Aliamphritea ceti: one gene and its partner. The protein of the gene in region 2 binds, or shares a complex with, the protein of the main gene of each other region. Links are inferred from orthologs where the notes say so. Each region holds a gene or a part of one and is shown on either strand. Other genes may lie near its edges.

Region 1 (15,343 bases), 3.1 Mb from region 2 along the record:
CTGAAACGAGCCTGCATGAGAATCTCACCAGGAATAATATTCGCACTGGCAACCATGCCTTCTATTTGCTGGGCATTGCGAACAGCACCATCAGGAGCGAGCCCCATAGGCATCTCAATACGTTTCAGATGCCGTGATTCAACTTTTTGACCGTAAGGAATTTCCAGGGCAGCAGTCATAATGATTTCAGTCTCTACAACTTCTTTCGTTTCAACTACCTGGGGTTGCTGTGCGGCTAGCCAGTTATTAGCAACAAACACTGCCGCTACAGCCAGTAAACCTGAGAGCAGTAATAGCAATAGGGTTCTTGATTTAAACATGGTGACCTCCTGACAGTTCACCGGTATAGGCAAACTGGTCTTTTTCCTGATCAAGTTTTACGAAGTAACTTTTCCAGGCCCAGTCGATCAATTCTTCAGACAGTTTTCCGGGGTCAGCGAGATACAGCGCCTTGTCCTGCGCTATTCCTAGTATGTCTCGGGGGTGACATGGCAGTAAAGGTCGCTGCTCTCGCTGATAATGCTCCTCGAAAAGATATGTCAGTAGTGTTTGATCAAACTCGATCTGTTTCTCGATACAGACCTTTTTCCAGATTTCAGTAAATGCATACTCATCCAGCGTATCGAAAAAAACCTTATGGCCAATCCGGCGTAAGAAAGCCGCATCACCTAATTCAAGCGGATTAATATTGGTAGAAAAAATCAGAATCTCGTCAAAAGGCACTTCAAAGCTGTTACCGTTTGCCAGGCTGAGCAAATCTTTACGTTCTTCCATGGGGTAAATCCAGCGGTTAAATAACTCAACCGGACTGACCCGCTGTCGGCCCATATCATCAATGATGTACATGCCGTTATTGGCTTTAAGCTGAAGTGGCGCACGATAAATCTTAGTACTGGGCTCATATTTAACTTCCAGCATATCCAGAGTTAACTCACCACCGCTAATAACCACAGGACGTTTACATAATTTGTAACGTGGATCATGACCTTCGTTAAACAGCAAGTTAGGTCTGCCATCCGAATTCGCATCCGGATCGACAGCTTTGTGCACAAGTGGATCGTACAGCTGGATAATGCTTTCATTCACAGATATCGCATATGGAATCAGGCAGGCATCTGTCAGTAACCGGGTCAATCGCTGTGAAATATAGGTTTTACCTGTGCCGGGTGGGCCATAGATAACGATTGAGCGTCCCGAATTCATCGCTGGACCAAGCTGATCCAGTAAAGATGACCTGATAACAATATCCTGAAAAGCCTGCTGAGTTTCCTTCTGCTTAATAATCACCCGATGCACTGACTGAGCCTGAACAACTTTTTCATATTCAGATACAGGAACGGGAGCTGGGCCAATATAGCCACTTTTATTCATTGCTTCCTGACCGGCAATCCGCCCCAGGTCCGTCAGACTGTAATACAGTTCTTTGCTCTGCCCCAGACGGGGCAACACTTCAAGGCGACTTTCCTGGCGCAAATAATTGAGAATTTCTTCAATTACTGCACCGGACAAACAAACCCGATGGACTAACTGCGATATGGTCAGTCCACCCGCGTCATACAAATGCTTACTTATTAGCTCAACCAGAAACTGTTTACTTAAATAAGTATCTTCAATGCTGGTTGGTCGCGGTGCTAGCATCCGGAAAGACGACAATACAGTGCCATTGCCATTACCGTTGCCATTTACACCGGAGTTAGTACTGCCGCCACCATTAAGTAACGGATCTTGCTGGTGCTTTCTCATAAGGCACCGCCTGTGAGTAATTCACGCAGGTGATAAAACCCAAGTTGAGACTGATGCGCCAGCGCCAACACCGTTCCGGTAGTAATCGCCAGAGCATATGGAAAACGTAACGCTGCGGCTTCACCTTCCTGTGGCTGGATATAAATCAGCTTACGGGTGAAAAACAGCGTTTTAAAAATCAAAAAATAACGTTTCAAAAGCGCTAACAAACTGCCCTTAAACAGCACTACAAGTAACGCCAGAAACATACCTGCAATTAAGCTCAGTCCCGCTGCCTGAAACGCAGACAGCGGACCAAGCAGCGTTGCAGCAGCGGCCATCATTTTTACATCTCCGGCCGCCATCCCACCCGCTATATAAAAGGGAATGAAGATAAGAAAACCAACAACAAGGCCACTAAAGGCTGTCATTAAGCCACTCAGCCCTATCATTTCTAACTGGAATGCAACGCCACATATAAGAATCATCAAATTCAGTAAATTAGGAATTATATGTCTCGTAACATCAGATAATGTTGCTAGTAAGAGTAAGAACAGCAATACAAGCGTTACAGTTTCGCTAACTAATGTCTGTTGCATGTTGCAGTCCTCCTCTTAACTAAAACTAATCATCACGGCCTTATTAATAGCTTTTAAGAACCAGCAGTAATTGCATCTTCAAGACCTTCAATTGTGTTACCTACTGCTGTACCCAGGTCACCAAATGCAGTTACTACAGCAAGTCCCACTAAACTACCGGCAATTGCGTACTCAACTGTTGTCAGGCCTTCTTCATCTTTAAGGAATGCTGTTACCTGAGCAGTAATTGTTTGCATGTTCATAGGAAATTACCCCTGTTCGTTATGGCATGCAGTGCACACCTTATTATTCATTTCAATTTATTTTCTGGACTCTTGTTCTGATCGTTTCGGACCACGAAAAGTCGCTGTACATCAAATTTAGGAAGCGCCAGAAAATAACGTTAGGACTATTTTTTAAAACACTAGGACTATCTTTGCAGTCAGGTTTTATTTCGGATCTAAGTCAGTTGATATTGCAGTAAGTTATGTTTGGCAGGTGTTTGTTTTTTGATCTAAGGTTAAGAAACCCATTTTAGAAATGAAGCGTAAGGAAACGTGCGAATTACACTAAAAACAGCCAGGGAACAGGTGACAGAAAGGTAAAGTGAGGCCTTATGCACATAGCTACCATGCTCTGGGTTGACCTTAGAAATCAGTCAAATCAGTCATGTTTATCAAGCAGTTTTGAAGGTATTTGTCATACACAGACAGTCAAACAATCTTCCACATGCCCTCGCTTGTTAAACACCACTGAAGCGGACTTAATCTGTTTTGAATATGACTATCCGGACATACAAAGTTTGCATTTATTACAACAAACCCGGCAGTCTGAACCTGATTTACCTATCCTGATGTTTACGGAACAGCATTCAGAAGCCCTGGCAATATGGGCTTTTCGTACTGGTGTCTGGGACTATCACGTTAAACCATTATCTGAAGTTGATATGGTGCATATTACTGAATCATTGAAAACAGCCAGTGATTTTCGTGATGCTATCAAGCTTAGAAATACCCGCTGTGAAAGTGAGCCGCTGCCGGAAGAGGTTCGTTTCCGCGCACCCACTAGTGGTGAATCCATACTTCAGCACGCAATAAATTATGTTCAGAACCATTATCCCGAGAAGATTTTGGAGTCCGACATGGCTGATCTGTGCGGCCTGACAGTGAATAAGTTCTGTAGAATGTTCAAACAAACATATAGTCTGACATTCCAGGAATATTTAATTGGCTACCGCCTGAAAGAGTCTACCCGGTTGTTACTTAACCCTGTTGCAAGCATCGCAGATGTCGCCTTTACTGTTGGTTTTAACGACCCATCCTACTATGCCAGAGTATTCAAAAAATACATGGGAATCAGCCCGTCTGAATGTCGTCAGTTACTACGGGAAAAGCGTTCTTCTGACGCATTAGATACACGAATAATGGAAATGAAAATCCCTGTGTAAACAGAATCTTCCACAAAAAAACACCCGGTTATGCCGGGTATTTTTTTATTATCGTGCCTGATAAGCCTGCCAATGCTTCGTGCCCCAGGCGGCTAGCTTTCGCAGCCCTATGCCGGAACGCAATTCGAAAACTTCATAGTGAAAACGACTATTTCGTAAACCTCTGGCACCCAGCTGCTGCAAAAGAGATTCACGCATAGGCTTTGGTCCACAGTAATACACCCGAACTTCATCCAGACTGGCTTGCAGACTACCGCAAATATCATCTGCAGAAAGACGACCACGTACGGATGTTTCGATTAGATGCAAACTCAATTCGGGGCGTTTATCGACAATACTTTGTAATTCTTCCAGATGCGCAGCCTCATTCAGTTCACGCACACAGTAAAACAACTCAACCGGCGTAGAACACTTTTTATCCTGTGCCCAGGCGAGGAAAGGCGTAATACCTATGCCAGCAGCAATCCATACTTCGGCTTGCACATCCGGCACCCGTCGAAAATGCCCATATGCATTGCTCACATATACACGCATACCAGGTTCTGCCTTACGCTTTAGCTGACGGGTATAATCTCCCAATGCTTTAACAGTAAAACGTAGATTACCCTGCTGATCAGGCGCCTGGCTAATCGTAAATGGATGAGGCTCATCCAGCTGTTGGTCTGCAAATGACAAAAACGCGAACTGGCCCGACTGATGCTTAACAGCACGACCTTCCTGCTTTAAAGTCAGCGCCAGGGCACTGCCCTGAACTTCACGATTCACCACCTGGTATGCATAGCGACCGGTCATCCAGGTAAAAGGCATTAAAGTATACAAATAACACAGAATGCCCAGCACACAGAAACCCAGAGCATACATACCCAAAAGACTCTGCAATTCAAAAGGTTTTAACATAAAGACATAATGAAATGCGCCACAAACAAACATTGCACCCATAAATTTATGTGTTTTACGCCACAGGTGATAAGGCACAAAAGTAGCAATTGAAATAACCACTAATATCAGTAAGCCATAGAGACTCAGCTCACCAAGTGTTTCAGCCAGATCAACTAACCAGGTCTCCTGACCCAGCCCGTCGATTTCTGCATCTACCGTATCGTGAATAAGCACCGCTGCCATCGCAGCAATCCCTATCCATTTATGTAATACATAAATTCGATCAAGCCCGCCAAATACCCATTCCAGCCACCTCATTCGAGTGGCCAGTAATTGAGATATTCCCATCAGAACCAGAGCAGCAATGCCAATATATTGTGAAAATAAAGCCCCTGTATCATATTTTCCAAACAGAGGAATGAAACTATATAAGGGAAAAAAAACGGCGATTAAGACCAATAAAACACCAACAATTCGCATATAAACATCCTGCTGTAAAAGAAATATAAACTGTTTTAACAGTCAGTCATTACCGTTACGTAAATGCCGGTTCAAATTCTGTAGTTGCTGCAGTAACTGCTTAAACTCAACGGTTTCCAAACCTGTTGAACAGGCTACTTCTTGTTGAATAGAAGTAATTTCCGGGGTTAATTCACGGGCTTTATCTGTCAGGCCCACCATGACTTTACGCTCATCTTCTGCGTCACGGTAGCGGTTAATCAGGCCAGCCTGTTGCATACGCTTCAACAGAGGCGAAAGCGTACCTGAATCCAGAAATAGTCGCTCGCCAAGTGCTTTGACTGTTACCTCGTCTTCCGGCGTCAACGCCAGAAATACAAGGTACTGGGGATAGGTCATATTCAGGCGACCCAGCAAGCTTTTATACTCTTTGGTTATCGCCTGAGCGGTCGAATAAAGCGCAAAACATAAGCGCTCATCGAGTAAAGAAAGGTCATCTGTTGCAGTCATCTGCGGATCTATTCCAACGCTGAGGGCGGTACAAAAAGCAGAGCTATGCCCTGCTACTTTGTTCTGGAATATATCATGAAGCTAAGCCAAGCCGGAATTTATTGCTCCAGCATCAAACTGAAACTAACCGGAACGGTATAACCTATGTTGTCCAATCCAGCCAAGGACTTGAGCTTATCAATACCTGCTGTCAGACCAAAGGTTTCGGCACTCAGAACTACAGGTTGGCTGCTGCTGGCAAGAATCTGCTGACCGTCTGACATGAGACTGACTTTCACTTTCAAAGGTTTTTCCAGCCCATGAAAGCTAAGAGTGGCATCAACTTCAGCATTCGAAAAACCACCATCTTTTGCTGTCTGCATAATTTCAGCCGGTAGTTGGCTGGTCAGAGTTGCCATCTTAAACTTTGAAGTTTCAAACAGATGCTCACGCATTCGATCGTTACGTATTCCGATATTTGTTTCGATACTGTCCAGATCCAGCTGAATTGACAACTCACCTGCATCATTTAACTGCCCGGCCAGACGGGTAATATGAAACACTTCGGCGATATGTACTTTCTTTACCGATAAAAAATTCAAACTGGATTTCTGATTGTTTAATTGCCAGTCAGCCTGAGCCCCCATGCTGGCAGCCAGCATACAGGCAGCCAGTGCCGATGCCGGTAATAACCGTGTTAGCGTATTCAGATTCATTACTTTTCTCCTTAAATTTAAACATCAGATCCGTTATAACTTCCAGAGCAGAGCACCCAAATTAGCTCTCCTCTGGCAGCATACATAATCAGATAATATTCAGTACAACGTCAACATTGTTACGGGTTGCATTAGAATATGGGCAAACTTCATGCGCTGCCGAAATGAGTGTATCCAGTTCATCACGCGCCATGTCAGGCACTTCAATGTTCAGCACTACATTAATATTAAATCCCTGCCCTACAGGACCGATGCCCACTTCGCCATTAACCTTAGTCGCTGCGCTCAGCAACTGCCCGTTTCTCTGTGCGACTACTTTCATCGCACCAATAAAGCAGGCTGCATAACCCGCAGCAAATAGCTGCTCAGGGTTCACACCAAACTTACCCGCACCGCCTAAGGCCCTGGGCGTAGTGAGCGGCATATCCAACGCACCGTCATCAGAACGAACGTACCCTTCACGCCCACCTGTTGCTTCAGCTTTAGCTACATATAAGGTTTTATCTAATTGCATACGATTACTCCGGATAGATATGACTTTATGCATATAAAGTATTACACAATTAAATTGTGCGCAATTAATATTTAGTAATCTGTTAGCAAAACCTTCCGCTAGCCCATAAAAAAAGCCTGTCCAAAGACAGGCTTTTATCACTATCAGCTCGATTATTCAGACAATTGAACTGGCTAGTTAGATTTTAGCTTTCGATAATCGGTCACCGGTAAGCCACCTATCCCCCAGTCCTCAAGCGGAACCTCATCAATCACTACAAAAGTAGTTGCTGGCTGCTTATTTAAAACCTTAGAGAGCAACTCAGTAACACCGGCAATCAACTCAGCTTTCTGCTCCTGTGTTGGCCCCGTATTATCAATACCACCTTCTTTCGTTACTTTAATATTTACATAAGGCATTTATAGCTTCTCCGTTTCAGTATCATTCAGCTGGCCTGAATTCATTAATCATTGATAAGTAAAAACTTTGGACATGATCCGCCAGCCATGCTGATCAAAAGTTAATGTTAAAAAATCCGTATATTCCCGCTCTAACATAGTCATTGAGGCTTTAACAAACGCCAAACGCTCACCACCAAGCTCAACTGAGATAATTCGTTCGCAACGGGCATCACCATTAGCAGCAGGTGGTATACGTTTATCCACCGCAGCGAAATATTCAGCCAGCGACTTATTCATGTAGTCGCCTTCTACCATATTCACGTAACGTGCATCCGGATGAAAAACCTTTGCCAATACCTCAGTATCAGCCAGATACAGACCTTCAAAATACACATCCATAGCACTGCAAATAGTCGCTATTGCTTTTGCTGACTCATTCATCAGACCAGCCCTTCAGCTTTAAAAGCTTCCTGAACCGCCGGACGTTTGCTCACCCGCTCAACAAAACGGGCAATCCTGGGCCAGGGATGCAAATTGATACCGACAAAATTAGCCCAGTTACTGACCACAAAAAGATAAGCATCTGCCACAGAAAAATCACTGCCCGACAGATATTCACGGTCATCTGCAAACAAGTCATTCAGATAATTAAATTTGCTATTCAGACTTGCCCTGGCATTGTCTTTATCAGCTTCAGTGGCTGTTCCTGAGAAAAATGCCCCAAAAGCTTTATGCAGCTCAGAACTGACATAATTCAGATGCTCTTGCAGCCGAACCCGCTCGATAGTTCCTGCAGTAGGCGCCAGACGACCCGGTGCGCAGTGATCTGCAATATATTGCAGTATCGCAGCGCCCTCGGTAAGAACGTCACCGGACTCTAACTGCAGTACAGGCACATAACCTTTAGGATTGATCTCACTAAAATCCATGCCTGACTGGGTTCGGCCGATGTCAGTATCAACCGCTTCAAGTTCGAAGCCAGCCCCTGATTCGCGCAAAATAATATGTGATGCCAACGAACAGGCACCCGGTTTATAAAACAGCTTCATCGCTTGTCCTCTTCTCAATACATGATCAACAAGAGCAAGCGTACAGAGACAAATAAACTATAAATAACATTGTTTTTTCAATATCATGATCTAAAAATCAGATCGAGATACCCATACGTGACATACGAACAGCTCCTTATTCTTCAGGCAATAGTCAGTGAAGGAACTTTCAGAAGCGCCGCCGAACACCTGCACAAATCGCAATCGGCAGTCAGTCATATGTTAAAAAAACTGGAAGATGATATTGGCTTTCTGCTGTTTTCCCGTGAAGCATATCGTCCGCAACTTACTCCCGAAGGAGAAGTATTTTATCGCCAGGCAACCCGTGCTATTCAGCAAATGCAACAACTGCGCACAACCGCCCGAAATTTAAAAGCCAGACACGAAGCTTTTGTATCCCTTGCAGTAACAGCAACCTACCCTTTAACCCCTGTTTTAGAGGTTATCGGTCATATCAAGCAACAATACCCCACGACGGACATTAACCTCTCCCGCGAAACAATGGCTGGCCCACTGGAGCGGCTATTACAGCAGGAAGCCGACATCATTATTGCCACAATGGACGGCGTACCGGTTGATCAGGTAGAAGCCATTCCATTCGCTAATATCACCATAGTCCCTGTTGCTCATCCCGATTTCGAAGCAGCACAAAATCCACAGATGAAAACGATTAGCGAAATTCAAAGCTATACACAGATTATTGTTGCCGACAGCAGCACAAGCGCTACCAGCCAAAGCAGAGACCTTTTGCCTGGAGGACTCCGCTGGACGGTCTCTGATTTTGCAGCAAAAAAAGAAATCCTGCTCGCAAAGCAAGGCTGGGGAGGGATTCCCACACATATGATTGAAGAAGAACTTGCCAACGGCAGCCTGGTCGCACTTAATGTCGAAGGTTACCCACCTCGCTATTCTCAGCTATTTCAAATCCGGCGGAGAAATTCAAATACAGGAATAGTTGCACAGGCAATCTGGCAACAACTCACAGAATTACAGCACTCAACCACATGATATAAAACGTAAACACCTACCCCAGAAACGAAAAAAGCCAACCTTTCGGTTAGCCTCTTCTGTTTTATCACGCTGGTAGCGGGGCCAGACTCAAACTAACCACCTTCGCCCGGGGTTATAAAGAGCTGAGCCCGACGAGCCACACTGAAATATAATCTCAAATTTCAGGCATAAAAAAAGCCTATCTATAAAGATAAGCCTCTCTTTCTTACGTTGGTAACAGAGGCCAGATTCGAACTTATGACCTTCGCCTGGGTTATAAAGAGCTGAGCCCGACGAGCTACCTGCCTGCTATAAAATCATCTACCCCAGAAACGAAAAAAGCCAACCTTTCGGTTAGCCTCTTCTGTTTCATCACCTTAGTAGCAAGAACCAGACTTAAGCTGGCGACCTTCGCCCGGGATTATAAAAAGCTGAGCCCGACGAGCTACCTGCCTGCTATAAAATCACCTACCCCAGAAACGAAAAAAGCCAACCTTTCGGTTAGCCTCTTCTGCTTTATCACCTTGGTAGCAAGAACCAATCTTAAGCTGGCGACCTTCGCCCGGGGTTATAAAAAGCTGAGCCCGACGAGCTACCTGCCTGCTATAAAATCATCTACCCCAAAAACGAAAAAAGCCAACCCTTCGGTTAGCCTCTTCTGTTTAATCACGCTGGCAGCTAGGCCAGACTCGAACTGATCACCTTCGCACGGGGTTATAAAGAGCTGAGACCGACGAGCCACACTGAAATATAATCTCAAATTTCAGGCATAAAAAAAGCCTATCTATAAAGATAAGCCTCTCTTTTTACGTTGGTAGCGGGGGCCAGATTCGAACTTATGATCTTCGCCAGGGTTATAAAGAGCTGAGCCCGACGAGCTACCTGCCGGCTATAATAATTACATACCTCAGAAACGAAAAAAGCCAACCTTTCGGTTAGCCTCTTCTGCTTTATCACGTTGGTAGCGGGGGCCAGATTTGAACTGACGACCTTCGGGTTATGAGCCCGACGAGCTACCAGGCTGCTCCACCCCGCATCAACGTGGGACGCATATTAAGGACTCGGTGGTCTTAATGCAAGGAAAAACTTAATAAAAACATTATTGTCTGAGTTTTTAGCGCAACCTGCCTAAAACATAAATTGCCAGTTTTTAATGCAGTGATCGAAACGCTGGCCGATAGCCTGTTTAGAGATTAACTAAACTGATCCGGCGGAACACAGTTTCGCCTTATTCGAACTCCATAGGTATCAGGACAAATATATGGCTCTTATTTACGTCATGGACCCAATGTGCAGCTGGTGCTGGGCATTTCAACACCCGCTTCAGCAGCTTACAGAACGGCTCAACCCTGATATTCAGGTACTTTGCTATATGGGTGGGTTAGCCCCCGATAGCGACCAGCCAATGGATCCTGAGCTGCGTCAGGCGATTCAGTACACATGGCAACAGATTGAAGCCCGCACCGGCACCAGCTTTAATCATGACTTTTGGGCAAACTGTCAGCCAAGACGTTCTACTTACCCGGCTTGCAGGGCGGTCATTAGCGCTGAAAGCATGCAGCCCGGAGCAGGTATGCGTATGATTAAAGCAATTCAGGAAGCTTATTATTTACAGGCCAAAAACCCTTCGGATGCCAGTACACTTATTGAATTAGCTGCTGAACTGCAGCTAAATGAAGTACGTTTTGCTGAGGTTTTACAAAGTACTGAAACAGAACAAACTCTACAGTCAGATCTGCGCTTCAGCCATTCTATCGGCGTACAGGGTTTTCCCTTCCTCGCATATCAAAGCGATACAGGCATTGAACCATTAGCGGTTGGCTACTGTAGGGAAGAACAATTACTGACCCGGGCGGCACAGCTGGGCATAATTACTTAAGGCCTCATAAATAGCAGACACAAAAAAGGGAGTGACTGGCACTCCCTTTTTTTTGGCTTAAAAATTAGCTGCGGACAATAGAAACGTCCTCAGCCTGCAGCCCCTTATCACTCTCGCGCACATTGAAACGCACATTTTGCCCTTCAGACAAAGAACGGTGGCCACGGCCGCGAATGTTACGAAAATGTACAAACACATCATCGCCATTTTCACGCGTGATAAAACCGAAGCCCTTGGATACATTGAACCACTTAACCGTACCCAATTCACGATCATCATCTTCAGACGCATAATCGTCATCAGCCATATCCATCTGGCCAGATGCAGGTTTGCTAAACGCACCTGCTGCAACACAACTTACTACAACAATACCGAAAATTAACACCATATCCATTACTGGCAACTCGCCTTCGCCGGATAATCCGCCTATCACAGCCAGGATTCCCACTGTTGCAAGTGCACTGACAACAACACTAACTATCAGTTGATTAACACTCATTCTGGATCTCTTATCATTATTAAAAGTTAAATTTATAATATCTGCAGATGCGAAACTTGTAACTCTGCATAATTTATATACCTATTTTGGTAAAACTATTCAATACCTTAGGTATACTTAAGCAGGAATAACTGACATCTGAGAGAGTTTGCACTCTTTTACCTGCCTGATTATGATGTCGCCGCACTTTTCTTCAGAAAATCAACGATCACGGAAATACCCCAAATGTCAGAAAAAGACCGCATTACCGACCTCGAAGCTCGCCTGGCATTTCAGGAAGATGCCTTGGATAAGATGAGCGAAGTAATTGCCAAGCAGTCACAGGAAATGGATCGTATGAATGTATTGCTGAAGCACCTTCATTCACAGGTTAAAATGATAGGTCAGGACGCCATCAGCTCTCCGGATGCCGACGTACCACCACCTCACTATTAATGCTCAATATTCCCCGACAGGTTTACGGCATTTTTTTAAGCGCATAAATATCGTAGCGGCTGGACTTACCCAGTAACTGAAAGCTCGGCACAACACCTTCCAGACTCGGCCCGGTAATTTCAGGTGCTTTCCGTGAACGCTTCACTACAACCCGGTAACCGGCACAATCCAGCGCGGCACGCAGCAATGCTTCCGCGTCAGGATCTTCTCCGACAACATCCCGAAACACAGCCATTTCCTTCTTCACCTGCGCAGTCTTATCGGTATGAGGAAACATTGGATCGACATACACCACATCCGGACGCAGGGCGTCTGAGACATTCGCCAGCCATTCAATACTATTGGCATGCTGCAACTGCATATGCACCGCAATATCGGCCGTTTCCGAATCATTCTGAGCCAGCTTTAAACCACTTTCCAGCAAGCAATGAATAATCGGTGAGCGTTCTACCATCTGCACTTCACAACCTAAGGTAGCCAGCACAAAACTATCGCGACCTAAACCAGCAGTTACATCAGCAACTGATGGCCGGGTACTGCCTTTGATACCCACAGCTTTGGCAATCATCTGTCCTTTGCCGCCACCAAACTTACGCCGGTGAGCAACCGCGCCGGTAACAAAATCAGCCATCACAGGGCCTGGCGCTTTCTTGCCTGTTACCTGTAAATGTACCCCTTTAGGCCCGCAGAGCAGTAACTGAGGATACTCACAAAACTTAAGGTTAAATTTTGTCAGGCATGGCAAACCTAAACGCTCTGCCAACGCTTCGGCGTCGGGTTGCCAATATGGGTCTGTCGCAGCAACAGCTAACTCAAGTTCAGCTAATCCATCAGGCCGTAGCAAAGTACACCGCCAACAGGGTTACACCCAGTATCATCCGATAAATAACAAACGGCCCCATCCCAATACGGTCAAGCCACTTAAGGAATAAGTGAATACAAGACAACGCACTGATCGCCGACAAGACCGTACCCGCAAGTATCATTTCCCACTGATCGGCGGTACCTGTTTCAAGTAAGTCCATCCCTTTAAACACCCCGGCACCTAAAATTACCGGTATAGATAAAAGGAATGAAAAACGGGCTGAAGACTGACGGTCAAACCCCAGCATCAAACCGGTCGTCATGGTAATCCCTGAACGAGATGTACCCGGAATAAGAGCAATGGCCTGAGAAAATCCAATATACAGTGCATCTTTGAGGGTGATATCAGTCAGTTGGCGCTGCTCAGTACGGTTACGATCGGCCCACCAGAGCAAACCGCCAAAGATCAGAGTAGTGCCGGCAATAACCAGAATACTTCGCCCATAGGTATCTACCACACTGCTTAGCATTAGCCCGGCAATAACTGCCGGTAACGTTGCCAGAATCACCAACCAGGCAAGCTTGCCGTCAGCTCCGGCACTGCGCCCTGTACAGGTCACTAACCAGGCTTTAAGCATGCTCCAGATATCCTTACGGAAATACAGCATCACCGCCGCTAATGAGCCAATGTGCACGCCAACATCGAATGCCAGCCCCTGGTCTTCCCAGTTAAGCAGCTGTGATGGCAGAATTAGATGTGCTGAGCTGGATACCGGCAAAAACTCAGTTAATCCCTGAATCAATGCCAGTAAAATAATTTGAAACCAATCCATGAAAATTCCTAAATATCCGTAAGTTTACTGCTCTGACTTTTTCTTCTGCTGATCAATCTTCTTCCAAGTAACCTCATCACGCAGATATACCGGATGCGCGTCTTCAGGCGCAATTCCTTTACCTTCAGCGAAATCTGTCGCCGCTAACTGAGCCATACAACCAGCCGTCGGATAAATATCCAGTAAAGGCTCTGTAATCATCTGTTGTACTGGTGCCTGCATATCTGCCAGATAACTCCAGCCCTTACCTGCTCCGCACCACTGTGTTGAATCAGGTAATGTCAGTGCCTGTGGTGGACAAACAACCTCATCACCCAGACCAACCAATACATCGTTATCCAGCTGGTAAGCACGCCAGTAAACTTCATTCATCCGCGCATCAAGCGTTGCGATAACCTGATTTACACCCTGAGTCTGGGTTGTTTTCAAGGCAATTGCGGCCAATGTCGAAACAGGCAGTACTGGTAACTCAGCAGCAAACGCCAATCCCTGTGCAGCACCGGTCGCTATACGAATACCGGCAAACGAGCCCGGTCCCCGGCCAAAAGCGATAGCATCCAACTGTGCCACACTGATACCTGCTTCGATCAGCATTGCTTCAACCATCGGCAGTAACTGCTTAGTATGCTGACGGGGAATGATACGAAAATCTTCCAGAAGTTCGCCGTTATAACTCAGTGCGACAGAACAGGCGTCAGTGGAAGTATCCAGGGCTAAAATATTGGCCATTTATATCGATCCAAAGGAGGGAAAATAAAGGCCGTTATTCTACTGCCGGGCAGGGAAAAATGCACCCGGCACAGAAACAATAACGGCTTAAGACAAGAACCGGGCTTATTCCCCCCAGCGAGGCAACAGATCCTGTTCAATATGCAGTTGGTTAAGAATGCGGGCCACCACAAAATCGATCATGTCTTCCACGCTTTGCGGCTTGTTATAAAACCCGGGGCTGGCAGGAATCACAACCGTTCCCATCCGGGTCAGCTTTAACATGTGCTCCAGATGAATTTCTGAGTATGGCGCTTCACGGGGAACCAGTATCAGTTGGCGGCGCTCTTTCAGCGCAACATCTGCTGCCCGTTCTATCAGATTATTGCTGGCACCGCAGGCAATGGCCGATAAAGCACCGGTACTACAGGGACATACCACCATCTTAGCCGGAGCCCCTGAGCCAGATGCGACAGACGCCATCCACTGCTGCTTACCAAACACCTGAATCTGGCCGTCTTTAGCATTAAAGCGTTGCTGCAGATATTCAGCCTGTGCCTGGGTATTGCCCGGCAATTGCTCGTCAGTCTCAGTCGCAATAACAACCTGAGCAGCCTGGGAAATCATCACCATTACCTGACAATTAGCCTGCACCAAACATTCAAGTAAACGCAAACCATACTGCGCCCCGGAGGCACCGGTAATAGCCAGAGTTATTGCTTCACGATATGCCGACATTATGTTTCCTGCTTTTCAGTTTCTCAGACGATTGCTCTGAGACGACTCTTGTCTTGACGATTGTTTTAAAAAATACTTATTTAGAGACAAGTACATTGTTCTGAGCAAAACCTCAGACATTAGCCTGAAGTTTTGCCACCAGCTGACGATGAATACCACCAAAACCACCGTTGCTCATAATGACAATATGCGTACCTGGCTCAACACCCACCAATTGATCAATA
Region 2 (15,503 bases):
ATGCAGCTAATAACGTCCAAACAAGCAGTGTTACTCACTCTAACCAGTACATTGCAGCACAAGACCTGGACTGGCAAAAAGGAGAAGGTGGCCAGTGTGGTCGCTACATAGAACCTGAATATCCACAGGTAATCGCTGGTAAAGAAGAAATCACCATTAACGCAGACCAGTCACAAACAAAGATTGGCGAAGTTTCAACTTTATTAGGTGATATCCACGTACAGCAAGGTAACCGGAGTATCCACAGTGATAGGGCCACATTATACGAAGCAAATAATCTGGCTACATTACAAGGTAATGTTGTCTACCGAGAACCGGGACTATTAATTGTTAGTGATAACGCTCAAGCCAATATGTCTACGAAAGAAACCCGCTTCGAAGCCGCTCAGTATGTCATGCATCAGCAACATATTCGTGGAACCGCAGTAAGTATTACCCGTTTACCTGACACACGTATCGATCTTCAGGACACCTCGTATACTAAATGCCCTCCGGGTGATGAAAGCTGGAAAATCAATGCTGACGAAGTGATTCTGAACCCGGAAGAAGGCTTCGGCACCGCTAAGCATGCTACGCTTCGTATAGGTGACGTCCCGGTTTTTTACTATCCGTATTTCACGTTTCCTATCGATGACAAACGCCGTTCCGGATTCTTGTATCCAACTATAGGGTATTCCGATGGGGACGGCTTAGAACTGGCAACGCCCTACTATTTCAATATCGCTCCCAACATTGACGATACTTTGACACCTCATCTATACAGCAGCCGAGGCCTGTCATTAGATAATGAACTGCGATATATGAATGCCTACAGCCATAACGTATTGAGTACAGCTTTCCTTGCAGATGACCGCAAAGCTAACCGGGACCGTTGGTTAGTTGATGCACAGCACCGAGGTAACTTCAACGGTTGGCGCTCCAATGTTGATTACACACGCGTCAGTGATAACAATTACTTCAACGACTTGAATACCGGACTGACTGTAAATCGTCAGGATCACCTCGATCAGTTAGCAGAAGCGAGCTATTCTCAAAACAATTGGACACTTACAGCCAGAGCACATTCTTACCAGACCATAACTACGGCAACCCGTCCTTACAGGAAACTACCACAAGTTACTTTAAGTGGTAGCCAGTATGACTTGATTGAAAATACAGATACAGAACTCAGCTATCTTGCTGATTTCACATCGTTTGAGCGCGACAATGCCAACCTTACTGGTATTAACCGGGTAAACGGCCAGCGCGCGCATTTGCAGCCTTCTATCAGCTTGCCGTTCCGCTGGCCATGGGCGCACGTCACGCCCAAAGCAACTCTCTGGGCTTCCCAGTACAGCCTGGATGACCAGGTAAACGGGCAGCCTAGCAGCGTCAACCGCACAGTCGGCGTGTTTAGTGTCGACAGTGGTCTGAGCTTCGAGCGAACAGTCAATGACGCAGGCATGATCCAGACTCTGGAACCACGCCTGTTCGCTCTTTACGTACCTGAAGAGAACCAGGACGCTATTCCAAATTTTGATACCTCAGAATACAGCTTCACTTACAGCTCGCTGTTCAGGGAAAACCGCTTCAGTGGCTATGACAAAATTGGCGACGCTCAACAGGCAACTCTGGGCCTCAGCTCAGGATTTTATCGGGCTAACGGCAGTGAAGTAGCCCGAATGGGCATCGCACAGGCACATTACTTTGCAGACCGAAAAGTACAACTGGCTAGCACCACTGCTCCATCAACCAGTAATCGTTCCAATCTTGCTGTCGAAGCCAGCTGGAATGTCACAGATGCTTTTCGTATCAGCAATGACAGTGAACTGGACGCCAGTGACTACCGTTTAATCGAAAATAATCTTAAATTCAGTTACTCTCCAAGCATTAATAAAGTTATCAGCCTGAACTTCCGCGAAAGAGAAGACACACGGGAGCAGGCAGATCTGTCATTTATCTGGCCGGTCGCTAAACACTGGAGTGTTTTAGGACGCTGGCAAGAAGACATTCGGAACAAAACGACCCCTGAGGCACTCTTAGGTGCTGAATACTCCGACTGCTGTTGGAAAGTGCGCATTGCAGCCAGAGAGTATTTACCCAGCGGCAGTACTCAACGCGACAGCGGTATCTATTTGCAGTTTGTTCTTAAAGGGTTAGGCGCTTTCGGCCAAGGTGGCAGTGGCTTATTCAATAACATTACCGGTTTTGAAGAACGTGAAAAACAAAATGACTATTAAGTATATGGGCCCTTTGAGGGCTAAGCTCATCAAGCCAGCACTGGCAGCTATTGCGCTTAGCGCATCAGTTTCCGCCTTTGCAGCCACCTCTCTGGACCGAGTCATTGCTATCGTCAATGACGACATCATCATGCAAAGCGAGCTAACAGCCCGTGAAAACATAATCCTGAGACGTCTGGCCCGTAACAATTCCGCCCAACCTCCTGCTGAAGCATTACGCAAGCAAGTACTTAACCGCCTGATCATAGACCATGTACAGATGCAGTTAGCCGACGAACGCGGCATTCGGGTCAGTGATAATGAGCTTAACGCGGCACTAAACCGCATTGCCGGTCAATCTGGTCTGAGTTTGGCACAGTTTCGCGAAACCCTCATAGCTGAAGGTCAGGACTACGCAAAAGTACGTAATCAGATTCGTCAGGAACTACTTATCACTGAGACGCAACGTCAGTTGGTTAACAGCCGAATTAACGTATCTCAACAAGAAGTCGATAACTTTCTGTCTTCAGATCAGGGCAAACAGGCCGCTTCACAAAGATATAATTTGAGCCATATTCTGGTAGCTATTCCACCGCAGGCTGACGCTGCGAGTATTCAGCAAGCTGAAAAAACCGCCACCGAAATCAGTACTGAATTACAAAACGGTGCAGACTTTGCGGATTTAGCTCTGACTCGCTCTGCCGGCAACAATGCCCTGAAAGGCGGCCAGTTAGGTTGGAAAAAAGCGGCTGAACTGCCTCCCGCATTTGCCCAGGCTATCCAGCTACTAAATAAAGGCCAGGTAACTACACCTATTCGAACTCCTGGCGGCTTCCACATTCTAAAAGTGAACGATACCCAGCAAGGTAACGTGCAGATGGTTGAGCAGACTCAAGTGCGTCACATTCTGCTTAAACCAACCGAAATTCGCTCTAAAGCTCAAACATTACGGGAAATAAAATCTCTGTATAACCGTCTGGCGTTAGGCGAGCCATTCGCGGAGCTGGCTAAAGAATATAGTGATGATCCGGGTAGCGGGACTGAAGGCGGAGATCTGGGCTGGACCCAGTCAGGACAGATGGTACCTGAGTTCGAACAGGCCATGCAGAAGACACCAGTTGGTGAAGTGAGCATTCCATTTGAAACCCGCTTTGGTTGGCACATTCTTGAAGTAACCGATCGTCGCGAACAAGATATTGGCGAAGAAATGCTGGTTAATCAGGCCCGCGCCAGTATTCGTGAACGTAAGTACAACGAAGAATTACAAAACTGGTTACGGGAAATACGTGCCAGAGCTTATATTGAGCTGAAGTAATGCTGTTACCAACGTTCAAGCTAGCACTGACTCCGGGCGAACCTTCAGGTATCGGCCCGGATTTATGTATTCAGATAGCTCAGCAAGGCCACCAGCACCAGTTAATTGCTATCGCTGATCCTCAGATACTTGCTGAGCGTGCAAAGCTACTCAATTTACCTCTGGAAATACGTCTATACAACGACACTGAAGAAGCTCGAAGCACACCAGCTGGATGCTTATGGGTAGACCCTGTTAACTGTATGACTGAGGTACAGCCTGGCCAGTTAAATAAGCAAAACGCTGAATACGTTTTAGCTACCCTAACTCATGCAACCAAAGGCTGCCTGAGCAAAGAGTTCGATGCGATTATCACGGCTCCTGTTCATAAAGGGATTATCAACGATGCAGGTATTCCCTTTAGCGGCCACACTGAGTTTTTAGAAGCACTGACTGGCAGCGACAAAGTTGTTATGATGCTTGCCACTGAAGGGCTAAGAGTCGCGCTGGCTACTACTCACTTACCATTAGTTGATGTCCCTGGCGCTATTACAGCACCTTTATTGCATGAAGTTATTCAAGTGTTGCATCAGGATTTGCAACAACGCTTTGGTTTATCACACCCCCGCATTCTTGTTGCCGGATTAAACCCCCACGCAGGTGAAGGTGGCCACATGGGCCGGGAAGAGATAGATATAATAGAACCAGCCCTGGACGAGTTACGTGCACAAGGTATAAACCTTACCGGTCCACTACCTGCAGATACATTGTTCACGGACAAATATCTGCAAAACACAGATGCAGTGCTCGCTATGTATCACGATCAGGGGTTACCTGTTCTAAAATACAAAGGCTTTGGCAACGCCGTAAATATCACACTGGGCCTACCGATTATTCGTACATCTGTCGACCATGGCACTGCTTTAGACCTTGCCGGTAGCGGTAAAGCTGATACTGGTAGCTTACTTACAGCGATCGACTGCGCCGCAGAAATGGCCAGCCATAGTAATCAGAATCGCTGAACAAAGCGTTCAGCGATTCACAGATATATCCAACGGAAAGTAATTCATGAGTAAGAAACCTGTCGGCCATAAAGCCCGTAAACGCTTTGGTCAGAATTTCCTGCAGGATCAGGGCATAATACGCCGGATCATTCGCTCCATTGCTCCGCAGGAAAACCAGCATCTGGTAGAGATTGGACCTGGGCTTGGTGCAATTACTGAAGAATTACTGCCAGAATGTCAGCAACTGAATGTTGTTGAGCTAGACCGGGATCTGATTCCTGTTTTGCGTACTAAATTCTTCAGTTATGCAGACAAGTTCAACATTCACGAAGCCGATGCACTGAAGTTTGATTTCGCCTCGTTATACCAGGCACCACAACAACTACGTGTTGTTGGTAACCTGCCATACAACATATCTACACCACTGATCTTCCACTTGCTGACATATGCCGAGCAAATCGAAGACATGCATTTTATGTTACAGAAAGAGGTAGTAGACCGTTTAGCAGCTAAACCAGGTGACAGTGCCTATGGCCGCCTGGGTATTATGGCGCAATACTATTGCCACGTTGAACCCCTGTTCATCGTGCCACCGGAAGCTTTCGACCCAGCACCTAAAGTAGACTCGGCGATTGTCAGACTTGTACCATACAAAAAAGTCCCACACCCGGTACAGGATATTGGTAAACTGGAAGTGGTCGTCAGAACCGCTTTTGGTCAGCGCCGCAAAACCTTACGAAATAATCTGAAACCGCTGATCAGCGCCGATGATATTCAAGCTCTCGATATCGATCCGGGCCTTCGCCCTGAACGTCTCAGCTTGCAGGATTTTATCCGCATCAGTGATTTCATCAGCACAAAACAGAGCGATTAAGCAGATGATTGCCGCATTAGAACAAGAAAGTATCGCTATCAACGTTGAGACATCTTATCTTCCGGAGCAATCTGATCCTGATAAAAAGCGCTTTGTCTTTTCCTACCATATTACAATCACCAACCATGCGACTCAGCCGGTTCAGCTGCTTAATCGCCGCTGGTTAATTGTTGACGGGGACGAACAGGTTCAGGAAGTTAAAGGCGAAGGTGTTGTCGGTGAACAGCCAGTCATTGATCCAACTGAAAGCTACAGTTATACCAGCGGCACAGTATTAGCGACTAACGTTGGCAGCATGCAGGGGCATTATGAAATGAAGGCAGAAGACGGTCAGACGTTTAATGCCGAAATTGCGCCCTTCACTCTGGCACAGCCAAACGCTCTCCACTGATAAGTACTGCTATGACCAACTACGCAATTGGTGATATCCAGGGCTGTTTCGATGAACTGACGGAACTGTTAGAAGTCATTAACTTCGGCAATGATGATCAGTTATGGATCGCCGGTGACTTAGTAAACCGTGGCCCTAAGTCACTAGAAACATTACGTTTTCTTAAAACACTTGGTAACAGAGCTAAGATTGTACTCGGCAATCATGACCTGCATTTATTAGCGATCCACTATGGCACGACTACGCAGCGCCGTAGCGATACCTTTGATGAAATACTCAATGCACCAGACCGTAATGAACTAATGGACTGGCTACGCCAACAGCCTCTGTTAATCCATGATGCTGAACTGGAATACACAATGGTCCACGCGGGAATTCCACCTAACTGGTCGTTAAAAAAGGCCCGAAGCTACGCTCTTGAAGTTGAGCAGATACTGAAGAGCACCCTGGCTATCGAGTTCTTCCGTAATATGTATGGCAACAAACCCGACCGCTGGAAAAAATCAATCCAGGGTTGGGAACGCATTCGTATGATTACTAACTACTTTACGCGAATGCGGTTTTGCAGTGATAAAGGCAAGCTCGACTTCATAGCCAAAGGTTCTCTTAGCTGTCAGCCTGAAGGTTTTCTACCCTGGTTTGAACATCCGGGTAAAACCATAGACAAGCACCGTATCATATTTGGTCACTGGGCAGCACTAGAAGGCAAAGCTGACCATCACAACGTATTTGCACTCGATACAGGTTGCGTCTGGGGTAATACCCTTACAGCTATGCGTTTGGAAGACCAGCAACTATTCTGCGTTCCAAGCCGGAAACAACAGGAGTAAATCTATGGACACCTATCAGTGTATCAATATTGAACAGGCCGTTGCCCTGATTGAAGACGGCGCAACGATTGTCGACATTCGTGACCCGCAAAGCTTTGAAGCAGGACACATTCAGAACGCCAGCCGCCTTAGCAACGAAAACCTACACAGCTTTATTGCTGAAGCGGATATGGACCAGCCGGTCATTGTCTGCTGTTACCATGGCCACAGCAGCCAGTCTGCAGCACAATTACTCATTACTCAGGGTTTTGATCAGGTATACAGCCTGGATGGCGGCTATCAGCTCTGGCAGGCTAACAAACCGGAAATGTGCAGCGCACCGCAAACATAAGCATGCAAATCTATCTGGTAGGTGGCGCCGTCCGCGATAAACTCCTTGGTTACCCGATTTACGATCGTGACTGGGTCGTTGTGGGTGCATCTGCAGACATCATGCTACAAAAAGGCTTTAGCCAGGTAGGTCAGGACTTTCCGGTATTTATCCACAAGGACACCGGTGAAGAATACGCCCTGGCGCGTACAGAACGAAAGTCAGGCAAAGGTTATACAGGCTTTCAATACCACGCCAGCAAGGATGTCACACTAGAAGAAGATTTACTGCGACGAGACTTAACCATTAATGCCATGGCCGAAGACTCTAACGGCAAGATCATCGATCCTTTTCATGGCCAGCAGGATTTACAGCAGCGCATTCTGCGTCACGTATCCCCCGCTTTCGCTGAAGACCCACTCAGAGTCTTACGCGTTGCACGATTTGCGGCCCGTTACGCGCACCTGGGCTTTACACTTGCACCTGAAACACTGACCCTGATGCAACAGCTGGCAAACAGCGATGAACTCAGCTTTCTCACCCCTGAAAGAGTCTGGCAGGAAATGCAACGGGCCCTGGGTGAACAAACGCCACAAACCTTTATTCAGGTACTTGAAGACAGTCACGCTAACAGTAAGCTTTTCCCCGAATTAAACATTCAACCTGCACAGTTAACACTGTTAAACGCTAACGCTTCAGCTGAAGTTCGCTGCGCATTACTATTACTTAAGTGTGCTGGTAGTGCCGAATCAATAAAAGCCTTTAGTATACGTCAGAGACTGCCGAACACATTCAGGGATTTAGCCTTGCAGGTATTCCGTGGAGCAGCAGATATCATTAGTTATCCGCAACTGTCCGCACAACAGAAACTGCAATTAATTCTGGATCTTGACCTGATGAGAAGGCCTGAAAAGCTCTCAGCGATTTTTGAAGCGTGCAGGATTCTTAACGCGGCACCGGAATTGATCGCCGACCAAAAACTCCCTGAATTATTAACACAGTTGGCAAGCATTAAACCCAAAAAAATAATGGCTGAAGGTTTTAAAGGCAAAGCTTTAGGCGAAGCAATAAGAGCCAGACAACTGGAAGTTTGCCGACACCATTCAGACGCCTAGTTTTGACTGTTACAGATCAGCATCCAATCCTATCAGCGGACTTTCCATCACCGCAGCAACAGCGGTTAACAGCTCTCGTTCAACAATAGATATCCGGCCATCCTTTTGTGCGCAGCGAACTAATCCTTTCAGGTAGCGAGCTTTCAGCAAAGGCTCAGCCGCAGCCAATATACCGACTGCTTCACTGAATAAACTGAGCGGTTCTTCTTCGCACTGCTTCTGACTTAGCAAAGCACTGTTATAAAACCCTGCCGTATTAGTCGCCAGATTAAAGTTCCGCGCCAGCTCTTCATCTGTACTGCAAGAATCTCTGCCATGCCACACAAGCATCGATGCAACCCGCTGAAAAGCATGCATTCGCTCATCAACAGAGTAGACAGCGGCCTTTCTTTGACTGCCAATACCAAAATGACCATCGCAGTAATGGCTCAGTAATTTATATAAACACCATTCAAATAAATCAATTCTCTGATCCGCATGGATTAACTGCATTAACAAACGTTTATATACCCGATATTGCTTAGCCGACTGCTGTTTTAATGCTGGCATTGCAAGTAACACCCAGGGAAGATAAGCGCCGCGGGATAACCCTTTGGTCTTATTCTCAAGTACGCGCACCAACTCTGCTAAAACAGAATCACAACTGACAATCATCTGGTACTGCTTATTACGAAGCGCCTTGTCTGCAGACAATAGCAAGGACAACATTATAGCTCGGCATGCAACGCTATCCTGAGCGCTATCATAAAGCTCCTCAGGCAGCTCTTCTGCCCTGACATATTCGATGTCATCAATACTTACCAATCCAAATAGCGGCCCGCCAAAAACAAGATTGGCAACAAACTCCAGCTTTGCCTCTTTACGATCATCCCCAGATGACTCTTCCTGTTTATACGTATTCGCATCGCTCACAGCCTGTTGCCAGCGCACTTCAGAGAAACGCCCATCCCAACCGGGCTCTATGGCCAGAATCCGTTTCCTCAACGGTGGATGAGTCGCCATCCAGACCGCGGCAAGCCCTTCAATACTGGCAAAGAAAAAATGACTGGCTTCATGGCCACCCCTACTGTTGATACGGCTACTGGCTTTAATACTGCCTATCGCTTTTAATGCCCCGGCAATACCGGCCGGATTACGGGTAAACTTAACAGCAGCAGCATCGGCTAAATACTCTCGCTGACGGCCCACAGCAGACTTAATCAGACTGCCGCCCAAAGTACCTATCCAACCTATCAAAAATAGCCCTAAGCCTATGGGTTTACTTCTGCCAGAGGTACGGCTAAAAAGCAGGTCTCTGCCTATTTCACCAATACACATCAGCCCATGCAGAACAACAAGCAAGCGTATATTCAGGCGCATATCACCATTGAATATATGGCTCATTTCATGGGCCACCACACCCTGTAATTCATCACGGTCCAAATGATCAAGTGCCCCCTGGCTGACACAGATAACAGCATCCGTAATCTTTAACCCGGCAGCAAAAGCATTAATACCTCTCTCTTCCTGCATGATATATACAGGTGGCACAGGCACGCCCGCTGCTATCGACATCTCAGCAACAACGTTCAACAAACGCCGCTCCAGTAAATTATCAGTTTCGGTTAAAACAGGAGAAGCCCCCATAGATTCAGCAATAGCAGCGCCACCCCTGGAAACTTCCAGCCATTTCAACAGAGCTGTTACCAATAACCCTGCACAAATCCCCCCGGCAACCCAGCCCAGCCGTTCATAAGTAAAGGAATCTAACAAGTTAATTTGAGGGTCGTAATAACCGCCGTCATCAAACCATAGCCAGGTGATAACAAAGAGAGTAGTTAAACCGATTAACAGGAAAGTAACGCAGGCAAACAGGAAAATCAGCCAATAACTTCGCTTACTGGCTTGTGCCTGCGCTTCATAAAAATTCATCTCAGATCAGTATCAGAAACTGACCGATGGCGCTTGCTGGATTTGCTCTCTGTCAGCCATTTCCAACAGGCTGGCATCCGCTTTATGTCCAAAAACGCCGGCTAATAAAATCGGCGGAAAGCTTTGCTTATATTCATTATATTCAATAACCGCATCGTTAAATCCCTGACGGGCAAACGCAACACGATTTTCTGTTGAGGTTAATTCTTCACTCAGCTGCTGCATCTGAGCATCAGCTTTCAATTCGGGGTAATCCTCAACAACCAGATTAAACTTGCCCATAGCCGCCTGTAAACCAGATTCAGCAACACCTAACTGCTGAAGCGCTCCAGCGCTCTGTGCACTGGCCATAGCACTCTCCAGGCCTGCTCGCGCCTGATTACGGGCACTGATAACTGCTTCCAGCGTCTCACGCTCATGTTTAAGATAACCTTTAGCGGTTTCAACCAGATTAGGTATCAGGTCATAGCGACGCTTTAACTGTACATCAATTTGTGAAAAAGCATTTTGATGCCGGTTACGCAGACTCACCAGACTGTTATACACAGCAATGATGTAACCTATGATAATTACAGTCACAACAATGCTAATGATAGTTGTCAGTTCCAAAGCGTCACTCCTTAATAAACGGAATATTCCCTGATAATCAGTCAGCTGTTATTTCTGCAACTGAAATCTTTTGATCTTGCCAGCTAAAGTCTATCGCGACTAACGGCTGTTTTTCTTTATCAAAATCGCGCCATAAATCCTGATAAGTCTCTCCGGACTCAGGATGGCGTGCTTTCGTCGCCAACTCAGCTAAAGGCCTTAAAACAAAAGCATTAATCAACACTTCAGCACGCGGCAGCTGAATACCGGAAAAATCGCCTATCAGGTTATCGTAAGTAAGAATATCGATATCCAGTGTACGCCCCAGGCTGTCACTCTTACGACAACGTCCATGCTGATCTTCAATATCTTTAAGCACAGCATTCAACGCTGGCAGCTCAAGCTCAGTTAAGAATTCACCTACGAGATTATAAAACGGCGCACCATCAAAACCGACAGCATCACTTTCATAGACCGGCGACAAACGCAGTTCACTGAAAGTAGCGTTTAATGCATCCAGCCCGCCGCAAATATTATGCTCACGATCCTGATTACTGCCGATACTGACGAATACTTTTGCCATTAAAAACGTTCTCCACGCTCAATGATAATGCCTACATCTTCTGCCGCAGGAACGGCTCCCGGCTTACCTAACTGCAGCCGAACCCAGCGAACACCAAACTCATTCATCAGAATTTTGGTCACTTCTTCAGCCATGGTTTCAATCAGCTGAAACTCGCTATTGGCAATAAAATCGATCAAACGCTCTGAAATTGTCTTATAACACAGTGTATTATCAATATTTTCGCTAGCAGCCGCTGCCAAGATGTCAGATCCCATTTCAATATCCAGCACTACGCGCTGACGAATTTCACGTTCCCAGTCATAGATACCAATAACCGTTTCAATTTCCAGCTGTTTAATATAAACAATATCCATTACTACTTTGTAACCTGTTGATAAGTCGATTTAAAAAGCACTGCAAAGCAGCACATATTCTATTACCTGATACTTAACATAGCGCATCAGGATGTCAATACTGTTATACCGGCAGTCTATTACGTCTGCCCGACAGAAGCTTGCTTATTTCCGCCTTAAACCTATACATTCAAAACGCATTTATTTATTAACAAAGTAACTTTTTACAGGTCCGGCATCGTCAGCTTTTTATTTAAAACGCCTCATTGCCGACGGAAAACCTGTACTTAAAAACCTTTAAAGCAGAAAACTTAGCTAAAACTAATCGTTACCCATTTGTATCTTTACACAATTAGCGGTATATAAGATTAGATCTGACTATCGGTTCCTAACATGAACAGCCCTGATACAGCCATCAACATAGCAATTTTGCTGGCCGCCTATTTGCTGGGTTCCATTCCCACGGCAGTGATCGTCTGCCGTTATATGAACATCAACGACCCCCGTCAAAAAGGCTCCGGTAATCCTGGCGCCACTAATGTATTAAGAGTCGGTAATAAAGCGGCCGCAGTAATAACTCTGGCAGGTGACATGTGCAAAGGACTCATCGCAATCTGCGTTGCACAATTCATACTGCAAGATAATGCTATTGCCCCTTTATGGCTGGCACTCGCTGTACTCGCTGTACTTAGCGGTCATATATGGTCGGTGTTTCTGCAGTTTAAAGGCGGCAAAGGCGTCGCGACTACCGTGGGCGCCTGCCTGGCTCTGGACTGGCAGCTGGGTCTGGCCCAGGTAACATGCTGGTTGCTGCTAATCTGGCTGCTAAAAATATCAGCACTTGCAGCACTGGGCATGGCCTTACTAACCCCTTTATTTACCTGGCTACTCGTACCTCAATGGCTAACGCTAAGCTTACTGATATCCTGCATCCTGTTTGCCAGTCATCATCAGAATATCAGCCAGTTTCTCAAAAGAATAAGCGCTTATAAATAACTACTGGAAGCCTGTTTTAAAGCCCTGGCAATGTATCCAGCGGCCAACGTGGCTGCGCTAAAATTGTCAGATCACTCTTCTGGCCAGCCAATAAACGCTGAGCACCCGCAAAAGCAATCATTGCTCCGTTATCGGTACAAAAGCGTGGCCGGGCATAAAAAAGCTCAGCTTTTTCTTTCGCTACCATATCACCCAGTTTACGACGCAAACGTTGATTTGCACTGACACCGCCGGCAATCACTAATTGCTTAAAGCCTGTTTGTTGTAATGCCCTACGACACTTGATCGCCAGCGTCTCAACAACAGCCTCTTCGAACGCTGCAGCTACATCATATTTATCCTGCTCAGACAACTCACCTTCTACCCGCAGCTTGTTACTGGTGTTAAGTGTGAAGGTTTTTAATCCACTAAAGCTCATATCTAAACCAGGACGATCAGTCATAGGGCGCGGAAACCGAAAACGGCTGCGATCACCCAGTTCAGCCATCCGCGCAACCTCCGGGCCACCTGGATATGCTAGTCCAAGCATCTTGGCAGCTTTATCAAAAGCTTCTCCGGCTGCATCATCTAATGACTCACCCAGTAAACTATATTCACCAATCGCATCAACCCGAACGAGCTGAGTGTGCCCTCCGGACACCAATAACGCCACAAACGGAAACGCCGGAGGCGTATCTTCTAACATTGGCGCTAACAAATGCCCTTCCATATGATGCACACCAAGCGCCGGAATACCCCAGCCCAGAGCCATAGCTCTGCCTGTAGCAGCACCTACCATCAACGCACCAATAAGCCCGGGGCCGGCAGTATAGGCAACAGCATCTAACTGCTGTGGGGTTGTGTCTGCCTGCTGCAGAGTCTCACGCACTAGTGGTAATAACTTTCTGACGTGATCACGGGAAGCCAGTTCAGGTACGACACCACCATATTCAGCATGCATTGCCACCTGACTGTATAACGCATCACCTAATAAACCTTTATCGGTGTCGTAGATCGCTACGCCGGTTTCATCACATGAAGTTTCAATACCCAATACACGCATGCTGGCTTCCACAAGTTAAAAAATGCTAAAAAAATGCTTTTCAGACTAAAAAATATCAAATTCAGCCTGCTCTTATGCGGACTTTACTGTAAGATGCCGCGGACTTTGCCCAAGTGGCAGAAAAAGCGGCGCCATTATGCTTCAATTTAGAGAAGATTTCATCGCATTTAGCCTTTACAGTGCCATTGCATCAGAATAGAATGTTCGCCCTTATTGGCCAGCTGAGTCTAAACTCAGACTAATCAGATTAAATTTTTTAAGGAAGGTAAGGTATTAAATATGCCAGCAGTTAAAGTTAAAGAAAACGAGCCATTTGACGTAGCTCTGCGTCGTTTCAAGCGTTCTTGCGAAAAAGCAGGTGTTTTGGCTGAAGTGCGTCGTCGTGAATTTTACGAGAAGCCAACTTCCGTTCGTAAGCGTAAGGCTGCTGCTGCTGTAAAGCGCCACCTGAAAAAAGTTCAGCGCGAAAACCAGCGTCGCGTACGTCTGTACTAATCATTGACGGGTTCGTCGCCTGGCGACTAACTGATCAAATCAGGTCCTGAGCATTTGCTAATGACCTGATTATCCCATCGAACAGTCTAAAGAATTCTATCGGAGCTACTATGTCTGACCTGAAGCAACGCATCAGTGATGAGATGAAAACAGCAATGCGTGCTAAGGCAAAAGAACGCCTGACAACCATCCGAATGATTCTTGCCGAAATCAAGCGCATCGAAGTTGATGAGCGGATTACACCTGACGATACCCGTATTCTCGCCACGCTGGATAAAATGCAAAAGCAGCGTCGCGATTCGATCAGCCAGTTTGAAGCGGCTGACCGAAATGATTTGGCCGATATTGAGAAGCAGGAACTCGTTGTTATCAAAGAGTTTCTGCCTCAGGCACTTTCAGAAGCTGAACTTATCAGCATCATTGATCAGGCTGTCACTGACTCCCAGGCACAAAGTATGCAAGATATGGGTAAAGTAATGGCACTGGTTAAACCTCAGGTACAGGGCCGCGCCGATATGGGCCCCATTAGTCAACTGGTTAAAACCCGTCTGACATCCTGAGAATATATTGCCAGTATCAACTGGCAACTCAGCCATACTGACAAGCATTTCCTTAACCGCTAACATAACCGGTAATTGGTTACCCAGGCGAATGTCTTATGGCCGGAAAAATCCCGCAATCTTTTATTGATGACCTGCTTGCCCGCATTAACGTGCTGGATATTGTTGAGTCGCGGGTAAAACTCAAACGCACCGGCAAAAATTATTCTGGCCTGTGCCCTTTCCATAATGAAAAATCCCCTTCCTTCACCGTTAATAACGAAAAACAGTTCTATTACTGTTTTGGCTGCGGTGCTGGCGGTAACGCCTTGGGATTCATTATGGAGCATGACAGGCTTAGCTTCCCTGAAGCTGTGGAAGAGCTTGCCAAACTGGCCGGCGTTGAAGTTCCGCGCGATGAGTCCAGAGTCGACCATCAACGTGAATTACGTCGCAAAGATATCTTTGCCTTGCTAGAAGAAGCTTCCAGCTTTTATCAGGAACAATTAAAGCAACACAGTCAGAAAGCGAAAGCTGTAGAGTACCTGAAAGGACGCGGTTTAACCGGAAAAATTGCTGCCCTGTTCGGTATAGGTTATGCACCACCTGGCTGGGACAATCTCCTCAAAAAACTAAGCCAGACTGAAGCAGACAAGCCTCGCCTTGAACAGGCAGGAATGCTTATCCACAAGGAAGAGAGTGATCGCTATTACGACCGCTTCCGTGATCGCATTATGTTTCCAATCAAGGATATGCGCGGCAGAGTTATCGCTTTCGGCGGACGTGTACTAGGTGATGAAAAACCTAAATACCTTAACTCCCCAGAAACAGAGACCTTCCATAAAGGTCGCGAGCTTTACGGCCTGTATGAAGCCCGAAAATTCAATCAGCATCTCAACAAACTGATTATTGTCGAAGGCTATATGGATGTTGTAGGGCTGGCTCAATATGGCATTAGCTATGCCGTTGCTACACTTGGCACAGCCACTTCCGCACAA

Evidence for each region.
Region 1: the proteins of tsaD (region 2) and tsaB are in contact, whole or in part, in a solved structure (PDB 4WQ4), measured with the Escherichia coli proteins. The link is inferred for Aliamphritea ceti from one-to-one orthologs.

Annotation. Positions count from the first base shown.
Region 1 is NZ_AP025282.1:4,036,005-4,051,347, forward strand. The notes cover bases 12,551-15,343. They hold tsaB (tRNA (adenosine(37)-N6)-threonylcarbamoyltransferase complex dimerization subunit type 1 TsaB), read right to left. Parts: upstream 14,403-15,343; coding sequence 13,698-14,402; downstream 12,551-13,697. Other genes in these bases: OCU49_RS18560 (class I SAM-dependent methyltransferase), read right to left, coding at 12,551-12,880; OCU49_RS18565 (undecaprenyl-diphosphate phosphatase), read right to left, coding at 12,867-13,673; OCU49_RS18575 (flavin prenyltransferase UbiX), read right to left, coding at 14,508-15,119; mpl (UDP-N-acetylmuramate:L-alanyl-gamma-D-glutamyl-meso-diaminopimelate ligase), read right to left, coding at 15,232-15,343. In the rest of the region: Flp pilus assembly protein CpaB, read right to left, coding at 1-320; OCU49_RS18480 (DUF8689 domain-containing protein), read right to left, coding at 313-1,743; OCU49_RS18485 (A24 family peptidase), read right to left, coding at 1,740-2,321; OCU49_RS18490 (Flp family type IVb pilin), read right to left, coding at 2,375-2,563; OCU49_RS18495 (helix-turn-helix transcriptional regulator), read left to right, coding at 2,932-3,747; OCU49_RS18500 (ferredoxin reductase family protein), read right to left, coding at 3,796-5,106; OCU49_RS18505 (MarR family winged helix-turn-helix transcriptional regulator), read right to left, coding at 5,149-5,595; OCU49_RS18510 (YceI family protein), read right to left, coding at 5,694-6,290; OCU49_RS18515 (organic hydroperoxide resistance protein), read right to left, coding at 6,379-6,804; OCU49_RS18520 (tautomerase family protein), read right to left, coding at 6,978-7,202; OCU49_RS18525 (nuclear transport factor 2 family protein), read right to left, coding at 7,251-7,625; glutathione transferase GstA, read right to left, coding at 7,625-8,233; OCU49_RS18535 (LysR family transcriptional regulator), read left to right, coding at 8,351-9,241; OCU49_RS18545 (DsbA family protein), read left to right, coding at 10,485-11,102; OCU49_RS23710 (cold-shock protein), read right to left, coding at 11,167-11,601; OCU49_RS18555 (SlyX family protein), read left to right, coding at 11,827-12,036; and 2 more genes. UniProt on the Escherichia coli protein: Required for the formation of a threonylcarbamoyl group on adenosine at position 37 (t(6)A37) in tRNAs that read codons beginning with adenine.
Region 2 is NZ_AP025282.1:976,687-992,189, reverse strand. What follows is about bases 11,459-14,411. They hold tsaD (tRNA (adenosine(37)-N6)-threonylcarbamoyltransferase complex transferase subunit TsaD), read right to left. Parts: upstream 13,472-14,411; coding sequence 12,446-13,471; downstream 11,459-12,445. Other genes in these bases: OCU49_RS04420 (GatB/YqeY domain-containing protein), read left to right, coding at 14,077-14,411; rpsU (30S ribosomal protein S21), read left to right, coding at 13,751-13,966; plsY (glycerol-3-phosphate 1-O-acyltransferase PlsY), read left to right, coding at 11,827-12,429. Also shown: OCU49_RS04495 (LPS-assembly protein LptD), read left to right, coding at 1-2,219; OCU49_RS04490 (peptidylprolyl isomerase), read left to right, coding at 2,209-3,513; 4-hydroxythreonine-4-phosphate dehydrogenase PdxA, read left to right, coding at 3,513-4,514; 16S rRNA (adenine(1518)-N(6)/adenine(1519)-N(6))-dimethyltransferase RsmA, read left to right, coding at 4,561-5,370; apaG (Co2+/Mg2+ efflux facilitator ApaG/CorD), read left to right, coding at 5,375-5,761; OCU49_RS04470 (symmetrical bis(5'-nucleosyl)-tetraphosphatase), read left to right, coding at 5,773-6,591; thiosulfate sulfurtransferase GlpE, read left to right, coding at 6,596-6,922; OCU49_RS23695 (tRNA nucleotidyltransferase/poly(A) polymerase-related protein), read left to right, coding at 6,925-8,016; OCU49_RS04455 (M48 family metallopeptidase), read right to left, coding at 8,026-9,927; OCU49_RS04450 (LemA family protein), read right to left, coding at 9,940-10,536; folK (2-amino-4-hydroxy-6-hydroxymethyldihydropteridine diphosphokinase), read right to left, coding at 10,574-11,098; folB (dihydroneopterin aldolase), read right to left, coding at 11,098-11,454; more of OCU49_RS04420, read left to right, coding at 14,412-14,526; dnaG (DNA primase), read left to right, coding at 14,625-15,503.